2 regions of the Rhizobium sp. BK619 genome follow, and region 1 is predicted to be linked to the other one. Evidence: predicted binding sites of a transcription regulator. Region 1 holds the regulator's gene; the other holds the start of a gene.
The links. Region 1 encodes PhoB, which activates phosphate uptake and scavenging genes when phosphate is short. Its sites were predicted from a motif close to TGTCATNNANCTGTCAT; they were not measured.

Region 1 (4,210 bases):
TCGGCTGAAGGAACGGCCGCCTTGACGCCGAGCAGCAGCCCCTCGCCTCTGATATCCTCGATCACATCGGGATAGCGGTCCTTCAGCGAGGCCAGTCCCTGGCGGAAGACGAGTGCCACGTCGCGCACCTGTTGGAGGAAGCCATCGGCGAGGATGATGTCGAGCACGGCACCGCCGACGGCCATGGCGAGCGGATTGCCGCCATAGGTCGAGCCGTGCGTGCCGGCCTTCATGCCGGAGGCGGCCTCAGACGTGGCAAGGCAGGCGCCGAGCGGGAAACCGCCGCCGATGCCCTTGGCGACAGCCATGATATCGGGGGTGATGCCCGACCATTCATGGGCAAAAAGCTTGCCGGTGCGGCCGACGCCGGTCTGAACCTCGTCGAGGATCAGCAGCAGGCCGTTTTCGTCGCAGATCTGGCGCAGCGCCTTCATGAACTCAGGCGTGGCCGGGCGCACGCCGCCCTCGCCCTGCACCGGCTCGATGAGGATTGCGGCCGTCGCGTCGGTGATGGCGGCACGGACGGCGTCGATATCACCGAAGGCCACCTGATCGAAGCCCGGCGCCTTGGGGCCGAAACCTTCGAGATATTTCTCCTGGCCGCCGGCGGCGATGGTCGCCAGCGTCCGGCCGTGGAAGGCGCCTTCGAAGGTGATGATATGGAAGCGCTCGGGATGGCCCTTGGAAAACTGGTAGCGGCGCGCCGTCTTGATCGCGCATTCGAGCGCCTCGGCGCCCGAATTGGTGAAGAACACCTTGTCGGCGAAGGTCGCTTCCGTCAGCCGCTTGGCCAGGCGCTCCTGGCCGGGGATCTCATAGATGTTGGAGAGGTGCCAGACCTTGTCGGCCTGTTCCTTCAGCGCGGCGACCACATGCGGGTTGCTATGGCCGACCGAGGTGACGGCGACGCCGGCGCCGAAATCGAGATATCGCTCGCCGCCTTCGGTGATCAGCCATACGCCCTCGCCTCGCTCGAACCGCAGCGGGGCACGAGAATAGGTGTCATAAAGCGGCGCGGCTTCAGCCATGGCGCGGGTCTCCCGATCAACGTTGTCAAACACAGGACTCCGGCTAAGAAAACCAGGCCCGAAAAATCAAAAATGCCGCCTTGCGGCGGCCAGCGGTACTATTTCCTTTTCGCGCTGCAATGTCAACAAAACTGCGCCCTTAGCGCATGCAGCAAGCTTGTACAGCGGTGTTTTCGACCTTCAACAGGCAATATTGCAGAAATGCCACGCAGCGGCAGCAAGTTGGGGAAAACTCCGAATTCGATTCATCCGGATTCATGCGACTCTTGTCACGGAGTCAGGCTCACACTAGGTTAAAGTTCAATTACTAGACTGCATGCGGCGGAACTAGTCACCAAAATTGATCAAGCGTTTCTTGTTTCGGAGGCTTCCGGGACAACGGTGAGGGATTCTGCCATCACCAACGCAAAAGGTGGAGACAGGGCATGAACTGGACAGACGAGCGGGTCGAGAAACTCAAGAAGCTCTGGGCCGAAGGACTGAGCGCCAGCCAGATCGCGGCGCAACTTGGCGGTGTCAGCAGAAACGCTGTGATCGGCAAGGTTCACCGGCTGAGCCTTCCCGGCCGCGCCAAGGCCGGCGGCACGGCCGCCACGGCGCGCACGCCGAAACGCACGACATCGGCGCCGCGCGCACCGAACTACGCCTCGCGGATCACCACCCGCACCGTCACCCGCCAGCAGGGCGCGACGATGCTGAAGGAAGAGATCGAGATCGAAACGGTCGAGGAAATGGAATACGTGCCGAAGGGCAACGTGGTCGTGCCGATCTCGCGCCGCCTCGGCCTGACGGAACTGACCGAACGCACCTGCAAGTGGCCGGTCGGCGATCCGCTGAAGGACGACTTCCATTTCTGCGGCTGCGAGTCCCCCGACAATTCGCCCTATTGCGGCTACCATCAGAAACTCGCCTACCAGCCGGTCAACGAACGACGCCGGGCGGCGGCCCGGGCGAGCTGAGCGGGTAAGACATTGTCGACATGCGAAAACGGGCTGAAAGGCCCGTTTTTTTGTGTGAGTGTGTTGGGTGTGGCTGCCCCTCATCCGCCTGCCGGCACCTTCTCCCCGCTTGCGGGGCGAAGGGGATATGCCGCAACCTCCCGGTCCTCTCCAACGTCTCGTAGGGCACGTCCCCTCGCCCCGTTTACGGGGGTCCGAAGGACGGGTCGAGACGTGTGGCTCGACCCCGGTCGGTTAGGGTGAGGGGCGGAGCTTGCTCGACTTTGTCAGAATCCCCTCAGGCTTCCATCGAATAACCGGCGCCGCGGACGGTGCGGATGACGTCCTGCATGTTGGAGAAGTTCAGCGCCTTGCGCAGGCGGCCGACATGGACGTCGACGGTGCGTTCGTCGACATAGATGTCGTGGCCCCAGACGCCGTCGAGCAGCTGCGAGCGGGAGAAGACCCGGCCGGGCGACGACATCAGGAATTCCAGCAGGCGGAATTCGGTCGGGCCGAGGCGGACTTCGCGGCTCTTGCGGTGGACGCGATGGGTTTCGCGGTCGAGTTCGATATCGCCGCATTTCAGCACGGTCGACAGCACCTCGGGGCGGGCGCGGCGCAGCATCGCCTTGACGCGGGCGACGAGTTCCGGGGTCGAGAAAGGCTTGACGACGTAATCGTCGGCCCCTGTCGAAAGCCCGCGGACGCGCTCGCTCTCTTCGCCGCGCGCCGTCAGCATGATGATCGGCAGGCGCTCGGTTTCCGGCCGCATGCGCAGGCGCCGGCAAAGCTCGATGCCGGAGACGCCGGGCAGCATCCAGTCGAGGATGAGAAGGTCAGGCGTGCGCTCCTGAAGCCTGATTTCGGCCTCGTCGCCACGAAGGATGGTATCGACCTCGAAGCCCTCAGCTTCGAGATTGTAGCGAAGAAGCACGCTCAGGGCTTCTTCGTCTTCAACAACTGCAACTCTCGGGATCATGCGTGTTGGTCTCCTCGCGCATGATCCTTAAACCGGGGGTGATTTAAGCAATGCATCCTGCGCAAAATCAGAAAAATGGCTGCGACCTCTTTGCGCGCCCCACATGGGCGCGCACGCAATAGGCTGGTGCGCGGTTATTCCGTGACCGCGCCGACGGTGTTGGCGCTGTCATCCTTCGGACGGTCGCCTTCCGGCTGCGCGCCGGTTGCCATGTAATAGATCGTCTCGGCGATGTTGGTGGCGTGGTCGCCGATGCGCTCGATGTTCTTGGCGCAGAAGAGCAGATGCGTGCAGCTGGTGATGTTGCGCGGATCTTCCATCATGTAGGTCAAGAGCTCGCGGAACAGCGAGGTGTACATCGCGTCGATCTCGTTGTCGCGCTCGCGGATCGCACTCGCCTTGTCGGCGGCGCGTGTCGTGTAGACGTCAAGCACTTCCTTGAGCTGGACGAGCGCCAGCTCGGACAGATGCTCGAGGCCGCGGGCGAGCTTGCGGGGAACCCCGGTGCTCTGCACGGCGATGACGCGCTTGGCGGTGTTCTTGCCAAGGTCGCCGACGCGTTCGAGATCGGCGGCGATGCGGATCGAACCCATGATTTCGCGCAGGTCCGCGGCCATCGGCTGGCGGCGGGCGATGGTGACGATCGCCTTGTCGCCGATTTCGCGCTCGGCGTGATCGAGGATCACGTCGTCGGAAATAACCTTCTGGGCGAGCGCAGTATCCCCGTTGACCAGCGCCCGGACGGATTCGGCGACCATCTGCTCGGCCAGGCCGCCCATTTCGGAAATCCGCCTGGACAGGAACTTCAGATCATCATCATAGGCAGAATAAATATGTGTCGATGCCATGGGGCTTTATCCTCGAATAACGGGAAGGCTCGGTGTCGCCAAAATCAGCCGAAGCGACCCATGATGTAGTCCTGGGTGCGCGGATCGTCGGGATTGGTGAACATCTTGTCGGTGTCGTTCTCCTCGACGAGATTGCCGAGGTGGAACATGGCGGTGCGCTGCGAGACGCGCGCGGCCTGCTGCATGGAGTGGGTGACGATGACGATCGTATAGTTCTCGCGCAGCTCGTGGATCAGTTCCTCGACCTTGGCGGTGGCGATCGGGTCGAGCGCCGAGCAGGGCTCGTCCATCAGAATGACTTCGGGGCTGACGGCGACGGCACGGGCAATGCAGAGGCGCTGCTGCTGGCCGCCCGACAGGCCGGTGCCGGATTCATGCACGCGGTCCTTGACCTCGTTCCAGAGGCCGGCGCGC
Region 2 (4,210 bases), on a different contig from region 1:
GATGATGGTGATGAAGGACGGCTACGTCATCGAACACGGGCTCACCGACCGGGTGCTCGACGACCCGCGCGAACCCTACACGCAGCTGCTCGTCTCCTCGATCCTGCAGGTCTGAGCAGTTCAAAGTTCCACAGCGTCCTTTGCGCATCTTTCGAACGCGCGACGCCGTTGGTCCGAAACCAGGAAAGAAGACATCATGCCAACGCCCCTCGTCGTTTCCGAAGTCTCGAAAAGCTTCACCATGCACCTGCGCGACGGCATCCGGCTGCCCGTCGTCTCCAATGTCGCCTTCTCGGTCGCTTCAGGCGAATGCGTCGTGCTCGGCGGTCCGTCGGGCGTCGGCAAGAGCTCGCTACTGAAGATGATCTACGGCAATTATGCCGTCGACACCGGCCAGATCCTCATCCGCCACGACGGGCGCATCGTCGATCTCGCTGCCGCCGATCCGCGCACCGTGCTCCATGTGCGGCGTCATACGCTCGGTTACGTCAGCCAGTTTCTGCGCACCGTGCCGCGCGTCGCGGCGATCGACGTGGTCGCCGAACCGCTGGTGGCGCGCGGCGAGGAAGCCGGCACGGCACGGGAAAAGGCGGGCGCCCTGCTTGCCAGGCTCAATCTGCCGGAGGCGCTCTGGCAGCTTCCGCCCGCCACCTTCTCCGGCGGCGAGCAGCAGCGGGTCAATATCGCCCGCGGCTTCATCACCGAACACAGAATCTTGCTTCTCGACGAACCCACAGCCTCGCTCGACGCCCGCAACCGCGCCGTCGTCGTCGGCATGATCGAGGAGAAGAAGAAGGCCGGGGTCGCCCTTCTCGGCATCTTCCACGACGAGGAAGTGCGGGAAGCCGTCGCCGACCGCATTCTCGACGTTCAGCTTTTCTCTCCCGGAAAGATCGCCGCATGAACCGCAAGCTGGGTATCGAGCCCTATATCCACGACACGGCATCCGTCAGCGATTCCACCTTCGGCCACTATACCGAGGTCTCGGAGCGCTGCCGCATCAGCGAGGCGACGTTCGGCGACTATTCCTACATCATGCAGGACGGCTCCGTCTGGTGCGCGACGATCGGCAAGTTCGTCAACATCGCCGCCACTGTCCGCATCAACGCCACCAACCACCCTACCTGGCGCGCGACGCTGCACCATTTCACCTATCGCGCCGCCGACTACTGGCCGGACGGCGATATGGAGGAGGACTTCTTTGCCTGGCGGCGCGCAAACCGCGTGACGATCGGCAACGACGTCTGGATCGGCCATGGGGCAACGATCCTGCCCGGCGTCAGCGTCGGCAACGGCGCGGTGATCGGCGCCGGCGCCGTCGTATCGAAGGACGTCGCGGCCTACTCGATCGTCGGCGGCGTGCCGGCCAAACCAATCCGCGAGCGCTTTCCGAAAGAGATCGGCGAACGCATGGACAGGCTTGCCTGGTGGGATTGGGAGCACGACCGGCTGCGCCTGGCGCTGCAGGATTTCCGCAACCTGAGCGCGGAAGATTTCCTGGCCCGACACGGCGGCTAAACCTCAGATATAGGCCTGGAGAATTGTGACACGAACTACACAAATATGACATTTGAGGTTCATCAAGCGGGACTAATGCGATGCTGACCAAGGCCTGGTGCGCAAGGGAAGAGCATGATGTTCGAGCTGAAGAATGTCACACGTCGTTTCGGAAAAAAGCTCGCCGTCGATTCCGTGACGCTCGACATTCCCCAGGGCCAGATGGTCGGCATCATCGGCCGTTCCGGCGCCGGCAAATCGACTCTGCTGCGCATGATCAACCGGCTGCAGGAACCGAGCTCCGGCTCCATTCATTTCGCCGGCGTCGAGGTCTCCGGGCTTCGCGGCCGTGCCTTGCGCCACTGGCAGCGCGACTGCGCGATGATCTTCCAGCAGTTCAACCTGGTGCCGCGCCTCGATGTCCTCACCAATGTCATGCTCGGCCGCCTCAACCACCGCTCGACGCTTCTGAGCCTGCTCAACATCTTCACCCGCGAGGAGCGTGTGCATGCGATCGCAGCGCTCGAACGCCTCGGCATCGAGCAGACGGCCTTGCAGCCAGCCGGCACGCTGTCCGGCGGCCAGCAGCAGCGCGTGGCGATTGCGCGGGCGCTGATGCAGAACCCGAAGATGGTTCTTGCCGACGAGCCGATCGCCTCGCTCGACCCGCTGAATGCGAAGATCGTCATGGATGCGCTGCGCGATATCAACGAGCGCGAGGGCATCACCGTCATCACCAACCTTCATACGCTCGATACCGCCCGCAACTATTGTGAGCGCATCGTCGGCATGGCCGGCGGCCGCGTCGTCTTCGACGGCAAGGGCTCGGAACTGACCGCCGAGGCGGTGAAGGCAATCTACGGGACGGACAGGGATGGCGCCGGCATCGACGAAACGATGACCTCGACATCGATCAATATCGCTTCCGAGCGGCCAGACAATCAATCCGCCGGCACCCAACCGCTGGCGCTGGCCGGTCTCTGAGCGAGGCGGCCGCGATCGAGCGCCCGCGTCAAGGGCACACTTCTTCGTAACGGAAGACCGGGGGCACCGGTCAATAGGAGAGACCACATGTTGAAGAAAGCACTCTTTGCGGCAACGGCGCTCTTCGCGCTCGCCGGCGCTGCCCATGCAGCCGATCTCAAGGAATTCCGCATCGGCATTCTCGGCGGCGAAAACGAAACCGACCGCCTGCGCAACTATGCCTGCCTTGCCGACCATCTGAAGCAGGAATTCGGCTTCGAGAAGGTGTCGCTGTTCCCGGCCGCCGATTATGACGGCGTCATCCAGGGCCTGCTCGGCGGCACGCTCGACTTCGCCGAACTCGGCGCTTCCGGCTACGCAGCCGTCTACATCAAGGATCCGAAGGCTGTTACGCCGATCCTGACGACGCAGCAGAAGGACGGCTCGACCGGCTACCACTCGATCGGCCTCGCTCTGAAGTCCTCGGGCATCAAGACCATCCAGGACGCCAAGGGCAAGAAGCTCGGCTATGCCGATCCGGACTCCACCTCGGGCTATCTCGTTCCGCTGACGCAGATCCCGAAGGACACGGGCATGCCGAACGACAAGTTCTTCGCCTCGACCCAGTTCAACGGCGGCCATGAGAACAACCTTCTCGCCGCTTACGACGGCAAGGTCGACGTCGCCGTCGACGATTCCTCGGGCATCGGCGATTTCAAGGATGGCTACACCTCCGGCACCTTCCGCAAGGAAGTCGACAAGGGCGCCGTCGATCCGAACAAGCTGGTTGAAGTCTGGCGTTCGCCGCTGATCCCGAACGGCCCGCTCGTCGTTCGCAACGCTCTCGGCGAGGACTGGCAGACGAAGCTCGCAGCCTTCTTCACGGCCCTGCCTGAGAAGGATCACAAGTGCTTCGCAGCCATCGAGGGCGGCGACTACAAGGGCTACGCCCCCGTCAAGCACGAATTCTACAACACCGTCGTCGAAGTGCGTAAGGCTGCCATCGGCGGCTGATCGGCCGTTGGAATGCGGGGCGGCCGGAAACGGCCGCCCTTATCTTTGATCGGGCGAGGCGTCCATGACTGTTGCCGATACACAGCCGCACATGCAGAGCACTAGGGATATCCGCACCGCGTGGGAACGGATGGTCGCTAGGCGCCGTTTCTACACCATCCTCGGCCTGGTTATTCTCATTGCGGCTTTTGTCAGCTCCGTCCGCTTCGCCGACGAGAGCAATGCCGGCCATTTCTTCGACCGCCTGCCGCATCTCTTCGACTTTTTGAGCTGGCTCATCCCCAAGGATTGGAACGATGTCTGGCGCGCGCTGTTCGACATTGCGAGCGTCAACGACAAGGGCGGCGAGGAGTTCAATTTCGACAAGGGCCGCGTCTATATTTCAGGCGCCTTCTACATTCCCGAATATTTCGAGCTGATGATCGTCACCATCAATGTGGCGCTGATCTCGACGATCGTCGCCTTCGTCTTTGCCGTTCCGTTGAGCTTTTTTGCCGCGCGCAACCTGACGAGTTCCTGGCCGCTGCGCGTTTTCACCAAGCGCCTGATGGAATTCCTGCGCGCCTTCCCCGAGATCGTCATTGCCGGCCTGTTTTCGGCGATCCTGTCGATCGGGCCGGTCGCCGCCATCATCGCCATCACCCTGCACACGATCGGCGCGCTCGGCAAACTCTTCTACGAAGTGGCAGAGAATATCGACATGAAGCCGCATGAGGGCATGAAGGCCGTCGGCGCC

Region 2: phnC (phosphonate ABC transporter ATP-binding protein) is a predicted target of PhoB. The motif match lies at 1,553-1,569, and genes of this name have one in related genera.

What each region holds. Positions count from the first base shown of each region.
Region 1 covers NZ_JACIBH010000023.1:3,354-7,563, forward strand. Annotated here, with positions in the region: gene FHX14_RS31640 (aspartate aminotransferase family protein) at 1-1,028, opposite strand, end outside; gene FHX14_RS31645 (GcrA family cell cycle regulator) at 1,454-1,987, shown strand; gene phoB (phosphate regulon transcriptional regulator PhoB) at 2,265-2,948, opposite strand; gene phoU (phosphate signaling complex protein PhoU) at 3,083-3,796, opposite strand; gene pstB (phosphate ABC transporter ATP-binding protein PstB) at 3,841-4,210, opposite strand, start outside.
Region 2 covers NZ_JACIBH010000003.1:145,018-149,227, reverse strand. Annotated here, with positions in the region: gene phnK (phosphonate C-P lyase system protein PhnK) at 1-115, shown strand, start outside; gene phnL (phosphonate C-P lyase system protein PhnL) at 197-904, shown strand; gene FHX14_RS06385 (DapH/DapD/GlmU-related protein) at 901-1,518, shown strand; gene phnC (phosphonate ABC transporter ATP-binding protein) at 1,636-2,481, shown strand; gene phnD (phosphonate ABC transporter substrate-binding protein) at 2,569-3,474, shown strand; gene phnE (phosphonate ABC transporter, permease protein PhnE) at 3,539-4,210, shown strand, end outside.